3 regions of the Microbacterium sp. P5_E9 genome follow, and region 3 is predicted to be linked to each of the others. Evidence: predicted binding sites of a transcription regulator. Region 3 holds the regulator's gene; each other region holds the start of a gene.
The links. Region 3 encodes LexA, which represses DNA repair genes until DNA is damaged. Its sites were predicted from a motif close to TCGAACANNTGTTCGA; they were not measured.
Positions count from the first base shown of each region.

Region 1: ACXJ3V_RS08795 (intein-containing Rv2578c family radical SAM protein) is a predicted target of LexA. The motif match lies at 1,681-1,696, and genes of this name have one in related genera.
Region 2: ACXJ3V_RS14790 (DUF222 domain-containing protein) is a predicted target of LexA. The motif match lies at 1,707-1,722, and genes of this name have one in related genera.

Region 1 covers NZ_JBFUMV010000004.1:175,327-179,602, forward strand. Annotated here, with positions in the region: gene ACXJ3V_RS08795 (intein-containing Rv2578c family radical SAM protein) at 1-1,672, opposite strand, end outside; gene ACXJ3V_RS08800 (D-alanyl-D-alanine carboxypeptidase family protein) at 2,116-3,180, shown strand; gene ACXJ3V_RS08805 (acyl-CoA dehydrogenase family protein) at 3,323-4,276, shown strand, end outside.
Region 2 covers NZ_JBFUMV010000013.1:29,242-33,517, forward strand. Annotated here, with positions in the region: gene ACXJ3V_RS14780 (PadR family transcriptional regulator) at 1-98, opposite strand, end outside; gene ACXJ3V_RS14785 (PQQ-dependent sugar dehydrogenase) at 277-1,407, opposite strand; gene ACXJ3V_RS14790 (DUF222 domain-containing protein) at 1,751-3,241, shown strand; gene ACXJ3V_RS14795 (MFS transporter) at 3,271-4,276, shown strand, end outside.
Region 3 covers NZ_JBFUMV010000008.1:31,600-35,875, forward strand. Annotated here, with positions in the region: gene hisB (imidazoleglycerol-phosphate dehydratase HisB) at 1-30, opposite strand, end outside; gene ACXJ3V_RS11775 (histidinol-phosphate transaminase) at 27-1,064, opposite strand; gene ACXJ3V_RS11780 (LysM peptidoglycan-binding domain-containing protein) at 1,132-1,524, opposite strand; gene lexA (transcriptional repressor LexA) at 1,787-2,467, shown strand; gene ACXJ3V_RS11790 (hypothetical protein) at 2,584-4,200, shown strand; gene metE (5-methyltetrahydropteroyltriglutamate--homocysteine S-methyltransferase) at 4,197-4,276, opposite strand, start outside.

The sequences.
Region 1 (4,276 bases), on a different contig from region 3:
CCCGCACGGTGTCGAGCCGCGCCGCCGCAGTGGGCGTGCCCGGTTCGACCGCCTTCTGCAGGGCATCGTCGAACACCGCGATCGACATCGCGATCGAGACGGAGACGGATGCCGCGGCCTCACGCAGCAGCGGAAGGTCCCGGCGCAGCAGCGTTCCCTTCGTGAGGATCGAGAACGGCGTGCCCGCGTCGGTCAGGGCCGAGACGATCCCCGGCATGAGCCGGTAGCGTCCCTCCGCACGCTGGTACGGATCGGTGTTCGTGCCGAGCATGACCGGGTCGCGCTGCCAGGAGCCGCGGGCGAGTTCGCGGCGGAGCACCTCGGCGACATTGATCTTGACGACGATCTGCGAGTCGAAGTCGTGCCCCGCGTCGAGGTCGAGGTATTCGTGCGTGCCCCGGGCGAAGCAGTTGTGGCTGATGACGCCGTTGGCGATGAAATCGCCGGTGCCTGTCGTGATGTCGACCATCTCGATGTCATGCCCGAGATCCTCGATACTCACAACCCGGAGGTCGGCGACCGTCTTGACCGCAGTGCCCACGATGTCGATCTTCCGGGTGATCGCTGGCTCGGTGATTCGGAAGAATCGCTGTCGCATGGGGAGTCCACCTGACACGCGGACGTTGCGAACACCGTTCGCGTTCGCCGGCTCGACGACGTGAGACAAACCGTGCGCGGTGAGGGCCTCGCCGATCAGCCGGAGCACCTCCGGATCTTTGTTGCTGATCCGAAGGATGCCGCCCGAGTGAGAGCCTTCCGCATCGAAGATTCCCGCCAGGAACCCCGCATGCCAGGCATGGGTCCGCAACCGCGGGACTGTGATGATCCTTTCGATCGCCTCCACGTCCGTTCGACGTGCGGAGTGGATCGCGGTCATGGCGCGTCGCGTCGCGGTGGCCGTCGTGAAAGGTCGTGTGTCGGTGGCTATCCCCTCGTCGGCGAGAAGTTGTCGGGTTCGATCGAGTGCCTCAACGTCGGCCAGCGCGAGCCGGAAGCGATGGATCGCCCTTGTGCGAACAAGATCCGTATACGAGCGATGGAACAGCATCCCGTCGCCGCGGATCATGCCAGAGAGGTAACCCCGCCGATAGTCGCCGCCGAGATGAGGGCCGAGGACGGCGCGACCGCCGAGGCCGAAACCCATCAGTCGGTTGTTGGTGGTGAGGTACGGCCGCTGATCTGCTCCACCCATCGCGCCTTTGACATGCTTCCACCCGCGTTCAGTGAGGAAGCGGTGGTCACCGCTCGCGACGAGTTCCGTTCCGTCCGCGAGAGTGACGCGGTAAGCGCGCTTGCGTGTCGCCCACTTCGCCGCGACGTGCGTCCGGACGTAGCGACGGTAGTCGCCACGCTGCTCCGTTCCGATGATCTCCTGACCGATCGTGAGCTCGTCGATGCGCCGCTGCCGACCGTCCGCGCAGAGCACCAGCGTGTCGGGACCTACGCAGTAGGAGCAAGCATGACTGCATCCGCGGTACGGGTTCACCGTCCAGTCGAACGGCATCGCGGAGGCCCCAGGCACATGATTGAGGGCACTCTTGCTCATCACCTCGTGGAACGTCATGCCGGAGAACTCGGGCGTCGTCACCGATCGCACCAGTCCATTGAGCTGTTCCATGCCAGGCAGGGCCGCGGCATCCGCCACTCCCAGTTCCTGACCTTGCCATCGCACCATCTCATGAGAACAGACGTACGAATGTGTGTCAAGCAGAATAGAACAAAAAGACGATTTGGATGCCGCGAATCGGTCATGCCTGAATCCGTCGCGGCAACTCGGGGGAGAATGGCTGAGTGACGGCACCCGGACCGCACGCTCCGCCCACGAGCCGTCGCGCGGCTCGCGAGCCTCGCGACGACACTGGTGCGCCCGAACGGCAGGCGGATGCCACGAACTCCGACTCGTCTGCGGGGAACAGGGACGACCTTCCGGATTGGGTGGGAGCCGCGTCACCCGCTCCGATGCCCGCGCGCCACCGCTCGAACTATGTTCCGGTAACGGGGCCGGCTCCCGGCGTTGAGAATGCCCGGGAGACCCCGGACGGGGCGACCCGAACGCCGGCGACGCCGACTGCAACCGGCCTGACCCGTCGCGAGCTCCGCGCGCGGGAGGCCGCTGTGTCAGCCGCCCCAGCACAGCAGCACAACCGCACAGAAGAGCCCCCGGCCAGCACCGGCCCGACCCGTCGGGAGGTGCGCGGGACCGAGCTGCTCGAGTCCGACGTCACGCCGGCCCGGCATCTGCGCACCCGGCGGGCGGCGTGGATCCGGGCGGGGTTCGGTCTTGTCGCCGCTGCCGCGCTGCTGATCGGCGGCACGATGGTCATCACGGCGGCGGTGACGACGCCCATGAAGACGACCGCCACCCGAACCGTCGCCGACGAGCCTGATCCCGTCCCCCTTCCCGAGTCGGTGGCCGCGATCCCCGCTCCGTCCTCGTCCGCGGTTCCGGCGCTCGTCGATGTCTGTGCGAACCCGGAATTCGTCGCCGCGATCGGCGCGGGCGACGATACGACCGCGCTCGCGCTCGCCGGGGGTGCCGAGCCGTTCCGGGCCACGGTGGCGGCGGGCACGGCACCATGCGTTCCCCTCGACGACCCGGCGCACGTCTGGGTGCTCGTGAACAAGACCCGGCCGTACGACCCGATCGACTACCGGCCGTCGCCCCTGGGCGCGCCCGCGGCCGTGCGCGACATCAGCGGCGGATCGCTTCGCACGGATGCCGCAGCCGCCCTCACCACGATGGTCGCAGCCGCGAAGACCGCCGGTGCGGGCGAGATCGCGCTCGACAGCGGGTATCGGTCCTACCGGACGCAGCAGTCGACCTATGGAGCACAGGTGTCGGCGAATGGGCGAGCGCACGCCGACACCGTCAGCGCGCGGCCCGGCTACAGCGAGCACCAGTCCGGACTCGCTGCCGACGTCACGGCCTGTTCGGGCGGCTGCGTCGGGCTCGAGAGCTTCGCCGGCACGGCGCAGCAGCAGTGGGTGGCCGCGCATTCGTGGGAGTTCGGGTGGATCGTCCGTTATGAGGACGGGTACACCGACATCACCGGCTATTCGCCGGAACCGTGGCATCTTCGCTACGTCGGCCCCGAACTCGCGGCGGAGTATCACGCCGGTGCCTGGCACACGCTCGAACAGTTCCTCGGCATGCCCGCGGCGCCGGACTACGTCGGCTGAGCCTGCGCGCGACCGAGGTGGCGGCATCCGCAGTCCGTGATACCGAGTACCGTTATAGGTGAGATGCAATGTCATCCGCCGCGCGATCGTCCGGGTCTTCCTGGTCTGGAATCGCCGGGCAGACTTCAACGAGGAGGGGCGCATGGAGCGCGACATCTACGACGAGGACCACGAGGCGTTCCGCGACGTCGTCAAGGAGTTCATCAAGCGCTACGTGACCAACGAGGCGCGGGAGCGGTGGGATGCCGCGGGCGAGGTCGATCGTGCCACCATGCTCGCCGCAGGCGAGTCGGGCCTCATCGGACTCTCGGTCCCCGAGGAGTTCGGCGGTGCCGGGATGCTTCAGGACTACCGCTTCCGCGCCATCGTCAACGAAGAGGTGATCCTCGCCGGCGCAGGCTCGCTCGCCGGCGCCTTCGGCATCCAGGACGACCTCGCCATCCCCTACCTCGTGCACATGGGCACGCAGGAGCAGAAGGAGAAGTGGCTCCCCGGCATGGCGACCGGCGAGATCCTCGGCGCCCTCGCGATGAGCGAGCCCGGCGCGGGCAGCGACCTGCGCGGCATCAAGACGACCGCCAAGAAGGTCGAGGGCGGATATCTCGTCAATGGCGCGAAGACGTTCATCTCGAGCGGCAAGACCGCCGATGTCATCGTCACGTTCGTCAAGACCGGCGAAGGCAACAAGGCGGATGCCTTCAGCCTGCTGCTGATCGAGAACGGCATGGCGGGCTTCGACCACGGCAAGAAGCTCCACAAGATGGGCTTCCAGGGCCACGACACCGCCGAGCTGTCCTTCAGCGACGTGTTCGTTCCGGAAGAGAACCTGATCAGCGGCAAAGAGGGCCAGGGCTTCATCCAGCTGATGATGAACCTGCCCCTCGAGCGCCTCTCGATCGGCATCGCGGGCGCCGCCGCGGCCGAGGCCGCGCTGAAGTGGACGCTGGCGTACACGAAGGACCGCGAGGCCTTCGGCGAGCGGATCATCGACTTCCAGAACACCCGCTTCAAGCTGGCCGAGGTCGCCACCACCGTCGACGCGCTGTGGGCGTACATGGACCGTGCCCTGCTCGCCTACAAGGACGGCAAGCTCTCG
Region 2 (4,276 bases), on a different contig from region 3:
CGCCCGACCTGCTCCGCGAGCTGGTAGGCCGACCAGTCCCGGGAGGTCAGCAGCCCGAGGGTGAGGTACGCGGAGGTCGTGAGCTGGCGATCGGTCATGGGTGCTCCCCTCAGCTCCACAGACTTCGAGCCTACGTGCGCGGCGCCGAACCCAGTGCCTATACTGAGATCCGGTTACTGCATTGCGCAGTAGTCGGGGGGACCAACGCATGCGTCGCCCGACCAGACAGATGTGGGGATCCCTGGTCGGACGGCGCATGCGTCTTGACTCGGCGGGTCACGTTCCGAGCGCCACACGGAGGATGCGGTCGTCCTCCGGCCCCGGAGAGCCGCGTCCGTCGGTGTTGTTCGTGATGAACCACAGATCGCCGTCAGGTCCCAGGGCCACATCGCGGAGCCGCCCGAACTCGTGCAGGTAGTAGTCGGTGTGCTGCGAGGGGTCGGCCGTCGGGACGGCGCGGAGCACTTCGCCGCGCAGATTCGCGATGAAGATCGTGTCGCCGACGATCGCCATGCCACTCGGGCTCGCGGCATCCGGAGTCCACTGCTGCACCGGATCGATGAACTCCGCGCCGCCGCCCATGCCCTCGACGACGGGCCAGCCGTAGTTCTCGCCGGGCTCGATGATGTTGAGCTCATCCCAGGTGTCCTGGCCGAACTCGGTCGCGAACATCGTGCCGTCCGCGGCCCACGCGAGTCCCTGCACATTGCGATGGCCGTAGCTCCACACCGGCGAATCGGGGAACGGATTGTCACCAGGGATGCCGCCCTCCGGCGTGAGCCGCAGGATCTTGCCGCCGAGATCGTCGAGGTCCTGGGCGCGATCGCCCTGGGCTGCGTCTCCGACACCGACGTACAGCATCCCGTCGGGGCCGAACGCGAGGCGCCCGCCGTTGTGGTTGCCGGCGACGGGCAGAGAGTCGATGATGACCTCGGGGTCGCCGAGCGCGAACGAGCCGGGCGAGCCCTCCAGGTCGTAGCGCTCGATGCGGTTGTCGGTCGGCGTGCTGAAGTAGACGTACAGCCCGCCGTCGGGCCCCACTGCGAGCCCGAGGAGCCCGCCTTCACCTCGGCCGTCGGCATCCGCGATCACGCCGACCCGGTGCACCCCACCGTCGTCCGCGATCTCGACGATGCGCCCCGAGTCTCGCTCGCTCACGAGTGCCGTGCCCTCGGCGAAGACGACCGACCACGGCACCTCCAGTCCCGTCGCGAAGCTCTGCGGCTCGCCCTGCGGAACGACCGCTGCCGCCGCGGGACTCGAGCCGGCCGAGGGGGGAGTCGCCGTGGGTTCTGGCGCGGCCGCGGTGCATCCGGCGGCGGCGAAGACGACGCCCAGCGCGAGGGCGAGCCCGGCGTGACGCCGAAGCACGCGCCGCGCGTTCTCGGTTTTCGAGTCGCGACTCACCACTCCAGCGTGCGCCATCCCGTCGCCGTGCGCCATCCCGGCGCGGCCGGCGTCGGTGAGCGCTGGGAAGGTGGCGCGAGTGACCGACCGCCTGCGCGCATGCGACCACCTTCTTGGGATGGTCTTGTCCGAGTTCGGGGAGGGCATCCACCCGGCAAATCCCACTCCTATCCGTCGTGCGTGCGATCGGAGGTATGGCGGTGGCGATCGCGGTGTTCTCCCTCATGCGCTCCGCGAGGGCCTAACCTCCGGCCGGGGTTCCGTTATGCATTCGTTACCCTTCTCCGGGTGGAATCAGCTCGAACACTCGTTCGAATGTCGGTGGTCGCTGAGAGCATGTGGCATGGCGTTCTTCTCAGACATCGAGCAGCACATCGCGATGTTGCGCGGCGCGCTGGGCGAAGACACTTCGGCCGACGCTCTCCCGGTGAAGATCAACGAGCTCGACGACGCGACGGTCGTGAGACTGATCGGCGCCGCATCCCGGCTCATCCGCGCCGCCGAGAAGGTGCGGATCACGGCCTCCGGGGTCGTCGCCGCCCGCTCGACGCGAGATGCGGGCCATAACGGGCTTGCGCAGGTCCGCGGCCACCGCTCCCCCGTCGCGTTGATTCAAGACCTCACGGGCGCAACGCACGCCGATGCGGTGAAGCATGTGCGGCTCGGCGAGTCGCTGCTGGAGTCGGTGGGCATCGGTGCCGCCGGAGCGTCGACGGATGCRSCGTCAGCCGGTGCGCCCACCGACGTGCCGGRGKCGTGGCACGCGCCGCTCGGCCGCGCGCTCCTCCARGGGACGATCAGCTCCGCYCAGCACGATGTGATCCTCCGCGGCCTCGGCGAACCGCCGGCCGTTGACGACACGGCGGCCGCGGAGCACATCGTTGAGGTGTGGTCGTTGGCGGCGGAGCAGCTTGCCGTCGAGGCCTCCGAGCGGACGGTCGAAGAACTGGCCCGCGCGGCCCGCACCATCCGCGACCAGCTCGACCCAGAAGGTGCCGAGCGCCGCTTCGACGAGCGGTTCGAGCGGCGGTCGTTCCGACTGTGGACCGACGCCGACGGTGTCCGCCATGGTGCCATCGTCTTCGACGACCTGGGTGGCACGTGGCTGCAGACCATCCTCGACAGCGCACTCCGTCCCCGGCGCGGTGGCCCACGGTTCGTCGATCCGACGGAGAAGTCCCGCGCCGAGGAGCTCGTGGCCGATCCGCGCACAAACGATCAGCTTGCGTACGACCTGTTCCTCGACGTGATGCGCTCGGGAGCCCTGGCCGACTCGGCGACGGTCTTCGGAACGAAGCAGGCAGGCGTGCGGGTGCTCGTCACGGAGGCAGCGCGAGCGTCGGAGGCGAACGGCCGGGCCGCGGTGGGGCTCACCGAAGACGACCAGACCGCCGTGCCGGCGTGGCTGATCGCACAGCAGGCCTGCGAGGTCGGCACTATCGAGTGCACGATCGATCGGGACGGAAACCCGCTCTACCTAGGACGAGAGCAGCGCCTGTTCTCCGCGAAACAGCGCCTGACCCTCGCGATCCGCGACGGCGGATGCCGATGGCGCGGGTGCGATCGACCGCCCTCGTATTGCGAAGCACATCATCTCGACCCTTACAGCGAGGGTGGATGCACCGATATCGACCGGGGCATCATGCTCTGTCGTTATCACCACATGCAGCTGCACCACGGCGCCTGGTGGATCACGCGCGACGGTCTGGGAGAGTTCGTCCTGCATCCTCCGCAGGGGCAGGGCGAATCGATCGTCCTCACACCGCGCCTCCCGCTCCGATATGCCTGGGCAGATGTCGATCCGCCCCCGCTCCGATTTCGGCGAGCGGCGTGACATCGCGCCTCGACGCTTAGGATCGAGGGATGCCCTCGATCGGTGAAGTCGTCGCACCCCGACGCCTGGGAACCGATTTCCGCTGGCTCATGGCGTCCTCGTGGACGACCAACCTCGGCGACGGCATCGCCCTGTCGGCGGCGCCCCTGCTGATCGCATCGCTCACTTCGTCGCCCCTGCTGGTCGCGTCGGGGGCCATGATGCAGTTCCTCCCGTGGCTGCTCTTCGGACTGCTCGCCGGCTCTGTCGCCGACCACCATGACCGCCGCCGGCTCGTGATGCTGGCAGACGGCTCCCGCGTCGTGATCGTGGGAGCCCTCGTCGTCTTCCTCGTCACCGGACACGCGACAGTCTGGATCGTCCTGGCGACGACGTTCCTGTACGGCACCGCCGAAGTGTTCGCCGACACGGCGAGCAGCACGCTGCTGCCGATGATGGTGCGCCCGGCCGACTTGGGCATCGGCAACGCCCGCCTGCAGGCCGGCTACCTGGTCGGCAATCAGCTCGCCGGACCGGCGCTCGGGGCGATCCTCTTCTCGGTCGGGTCGTTCTGGCCGTTCTCCGTGCAGATCATCTGCGTCGCGCTCGGGGTCGTCCTCATCTCTCGGATCGCACGCACGCCGATCCCGCCACGCGCGGATGCCGAGTCCGGCGTCAAGACGCATCCGATCCGCGAGGGCCTGCGGTGGCTGCGCGGCAACCCACCCGTGCGCACGCTCGTGCTCATCATCTTCGTGTTCAACGTGACGTGGGCGGCGCCGTGGAGCGTCCTCGTCCTGTACACGACCGAGTACCTCCACATGGGCGCGATCGGCTACGGCGCCATGACGACCGTGTCGGCCATCGGCGGACTCATCGCGATCGCGAGCTTCGGCTGGCTCGAGAAGCACGTGTCGTTCGCGACGCTCATGCGCGTGTGCCTGTCGCTCGAGGTGCTCATGCACCTCTCGTTCGCGCTCACCACCTCGCCCGCGGTCGCGTTCGTCGTCATCTTCGTGTTCGGCGCCTACGCGTTCGTCTGGGGCACGATCTCGA
Region 3 (4,276 bases):
GCGGCGCAGTGAAGCGGTGCGTCCGGTCATGCCGCCGAGTCTATCGAGGCCAGCGCCTCCAGGAACGCCGTCGTCTCGTCCTCGGTCCCGGCGGTCACGCGAAGATGGCGCGCGATGCCGACATCCCGGATGAGCACGCCACGGTCGTAGAGGGCCTGCCAGGTGGCGGCAGGATCGTCGACGCCGCCGAAGAGGACGAAGTTCGTCCACGACTCGTGCGGTTCGTAGCCGAGCGCCTCGAGCGTCGCGGACGTGCGGTCGCGCTGCGCGACGATCTCGTCGACCATCCGCAGCATCGTCTGCGCGTGGCGCAGGGCCGCCGTCGCCGCAGCCTGGGTCAGCGCACTCAAGTGGTACGGCAGCCGCACGAGGCGAAGCGCGTCCACGACCGCGGGATCGGCGGCGAGGTAGCCCACGCGGGCACCCGCGAACGCGAAGGCCTTGCTCATCGTCCGCGAAACCACGAGCCGCTCGCGGCCGGGCAGCAGTGTGAGGGCGGACCGCTCGTCGCGCGGGGCGAACTCCTGGTACGCCTCGTCGACCACCACGATCCCCTGGGTGGCGTCATAGACCGCCTCGATGACGTCGAGCGTCATGGGCGTGCCGGTCGGGTTGTTCGGCGCGCACAGGAAGACCACATCGGGTGCGGCCTGTTCGACCTGGGCTGCCGCGCTCTCGGCGTCGACGGTGAAATCGTGCCGGCGCTCCCCCGCGATCCATGATGCGCCGGTGGCGCGGGCCAGCAGCGGGTACATCGAGTACGTCGGCGCGAACCCGAAGGCGGTGCGGCCAGGACCGGCGAAAGCCTGCAGGACATGCTGCAGGACCTCGTTGGATCCGTTCGCCGCCCAGAGCTGATCCGCCGTGAGGCCATGCCCCAGGTACTCCGCGAAGCCTTCGCGGAGAGCGGTGAACTCACGGTCGGGGTAGCGATTGATGTCGCGCAGCGCCAGTGCGATCGAGTCGAGGATGTCGTCGGCCACTTCCTGCGGGACAGGATGCGTGTTCTCGTTGACGTTGAGTGCGACGGGGAGCGGCGCCTGCGGTGCGCCATAAGGCGTCATACCGCGCAGATCGTCACGAAGGGGCAGTCGATCGAGGCTCACCCCTCCCATCGTAGAGGCGACGGGATCAGTGGGCGGGCGCGTACTCGGCGGGAATGGCGATGCGCTGTCCTGCCGCCACTGTGACGCCCTCGAGAGCGTTCAGCCGGACGATGGCATCCACGACATCGCGCGGGTCAGCAGTCGGCGCGACCTCTTCGGCGATCGACCAGAGCGAGTCGCCCGCGGCGACCGTGATCGTCGTGAAGGAGCCCGCCGGAGCCCCGGCATCGCGCGACGCGAGTGCCGCCCCGCCGCTGATCACCGCGATGCTCAGTGCCACCACCGCGGGGAACGCCGCCATGGTCGCCAGCACGCGGCGACCGCGTGTCGTGAGACGAAGTCGCGTGCCGCCCACAGCGGTCGCACCGACGGCGGAGATGCGGTGTGTCGCAGCGCCCGAGAATCCGATGGCGGTCATGAGGTCCTCCTGAGAGTGGGGAGAGGTTCGCATCCGGAACTCGGCCGGGAGCGCCGGATGCGAATCTCTCTTCCGAAGTTATCTTCGATGCAATATCCTGTCAAGTGCGGTGGAACACAGCAGTTCCTCGAACACGAAACGCGGCGAGTCTGCTTCGCTCCACCTGCCTGACCGGATACGGTTTCGACAGGAACAGCCCATCAGGGACCTCCGACATTCGAAGAACGATGCACCTCAGGGGCGCGAGACAGGAGCTGGGACGATGACCGAGGCAACCGGCCGCGAGAAGCCGCAGACCCGGCGACGCAAGAGCCTGAGCGACAAGCAGCTCGCCATCCTGGAGGTGATCCAGCGATCGATCGCCCGGCACGGCTATCCGCCGAGCATGCGCGAGATCGGTGACGCGGTCGGCCTCAAGTCCCTCTCGAGCGTGACCCACCAGCTGAATCAGCTCGAGCTCAGCGGCTATCTGCGCCGCGACCCGGGCAAGACCCGCGCGATGGAGGTGCTCATCGATCTCCCGGGCAGCGCCACCGAGAATCCCGCCGACTCCGGTCCTGTGGTCGGCGACGCCGCCATGGTGCCCCTCGTCGGGCGGATCGCCGCCGGCGTCCCCATCACGGCCGACCAGCAGGTCGAGGAGATCTTCCCGCTGCCCCGTCAGCTGGTCGGCAAGGGCGATCTGTTCATGTTGAAGATCGTCGGCGAGTCCATGATCGACGCGGCGATCTGCGATGGCGACTGGGTGGTCGTCCGATCGCAGCCCACCGCCGAGAACGGCGACATCGTCGCTGCGATGCTCGACGGCGAAGCCACGGTGAAGACATTCCGGAGGCGCGACGGGCACACCTGGCTGCTCCCCCGCAACTCCGCCTTCGAACCGATCCTCGGCGACGACGCGGTAGTCCTCGGCAAGATCGTCGCGGTCCTCCGAGCCGTCTGATCGGTGAATTCTCGCCCATGACGGGCGATGATTCCCCGCGCGGCATGGCACTCGGACTGCAACGACCGGCAGAATGGCCGAAGGCGCGGGGGTGCGCCAGACGAGAGGGGGCCGTCGTGGCCGCAACCGAGATCGACGAACTCCGCGAACAACTGGCACGGCTCGAGGCGGAGAACACCGCTCTCCGCGACGTCACCGCGCCGACGACGCCCATCCCGCCGGCAGCGGCGAAGCGGCAGCGAGAACCCGGCCGCTGGCGCGCCTTCGTCTCGGCGCTGATCATCGTGATCGCCACGCTTCTGGTTCCCATCGCGATCGTGAGCGCGTGGGCACGCGTGCAGCTCGTTGACGAGGATGCGTTCGTCAGCACTCTCGCGCCCCTCGCCGAGGACCCCGCCGTCCAGGGCATGATCATCGACGAGACGATGGACGCCATCACGGCCCAGGTCGACTTCAGCGAGCTGACGTCGAACGTCTTCGACGGCATCGCCGACCTCGGCCTGCCGCCGCGTGCCGCCCAGGCACTCGATCTGTTGAAGGCCCCCGCAGCAGACGGTCTCGAGAATCTCGTGAACACGACAGTCACGCGGGTCATCGAGTCGGATGCCTTCGCCGATGTCTGGGCGACGACGACGCGTGCCGCGCACCGCGCCCTCACCGCCGCTGCGACATCGGACGGCGGCGGGATCGTCGTCATGACCGACGACGGCATCGGCATCCAGCTCGGCGCGATCGTGGAGCGCGTCAAGCAGAACCTCGAAGACCGTGGTGTCGGGGTGGCCCAGATGATCCCAGCGATCGACAAGGTCGTCATCATCGGCACGGGTGAGACGCTCCTCGCGATTCGCACGACCTACGCGATCGCCTCCACGCTCGGATACTGGCTCCCGATCATCACACTCGCCCTCTTCGCGCTCGGCATCCTCATCGCCCGCCGACGGAGCGTCGCCATCATCGGAACCGGTGTCGGCTTCCTGATCGGCGGTGGCGCGCTGGCGCTCGGGTTCGCGGCCGGATACCCGGTGATGGGCCAAGTCGCCGTGCAGCTCGATCTATCAGTGGCCGGGCTCGACGTCATCTACAGCCAGCTGATCGGGTCGATGCACCAGACCGCGGCGATCATCGCGCTGCTGGGTGTCTTCATCGGAGTCCTCGGGTGGTTCATGGGCCGCTCGTCCGCGGCAGCCCGCTCGCGCAGCTTCATCCGGGGAGTCAACTCGTCGGCACGCCGCTGGTTCGCGGCGCGCGGGCTGAACACGGGAGCGTTCGGGATCGCGCTCGCCCGCTACCGAGTGCTCATCCGCGTCGTCATCGCCGTGCTCGCCGTGCTCTGGCTCTTCGCACTGCGTCCGCTGTCGACAGGGGATGTCTTCCTCGTCATCATCGTCGCGTTCGTCGTCGCGTGGCTGCTCGAACTGCTGCAGAAGCGACCGGATGAGCTGGTCGCACCGAGCACTGAGGACTCTGCGCTCGTCGCCGAAGAGGCCGCGCTCGATGCGGAGGAGGCCGCGGCCGACGCCGAGATCGCGGCGGCACGCGCCGAGGCGGCAGCCGTCTGGACAGCCTCCGAGACCGACGCTGCGACCGAGGCCGACGCCGAGGCCGACGCCGAGGTCGACCAGAGCGACGTCGAGGTTTCGACGTCGGATGCCCCGGCAGCGGCCTCCGCCGGGGGGCCGGTCGAAGCATCCGCCCCTCCCAAGCCCCCGCGTCCGAAGCGGACTGCGTCCTAGTCGGCCGTCACCAGCCGTCCCTCGCGCACCAGGCGGGTGGCCGCGATGATGTTCCGCAGCGAGGCCACGGTCTCGG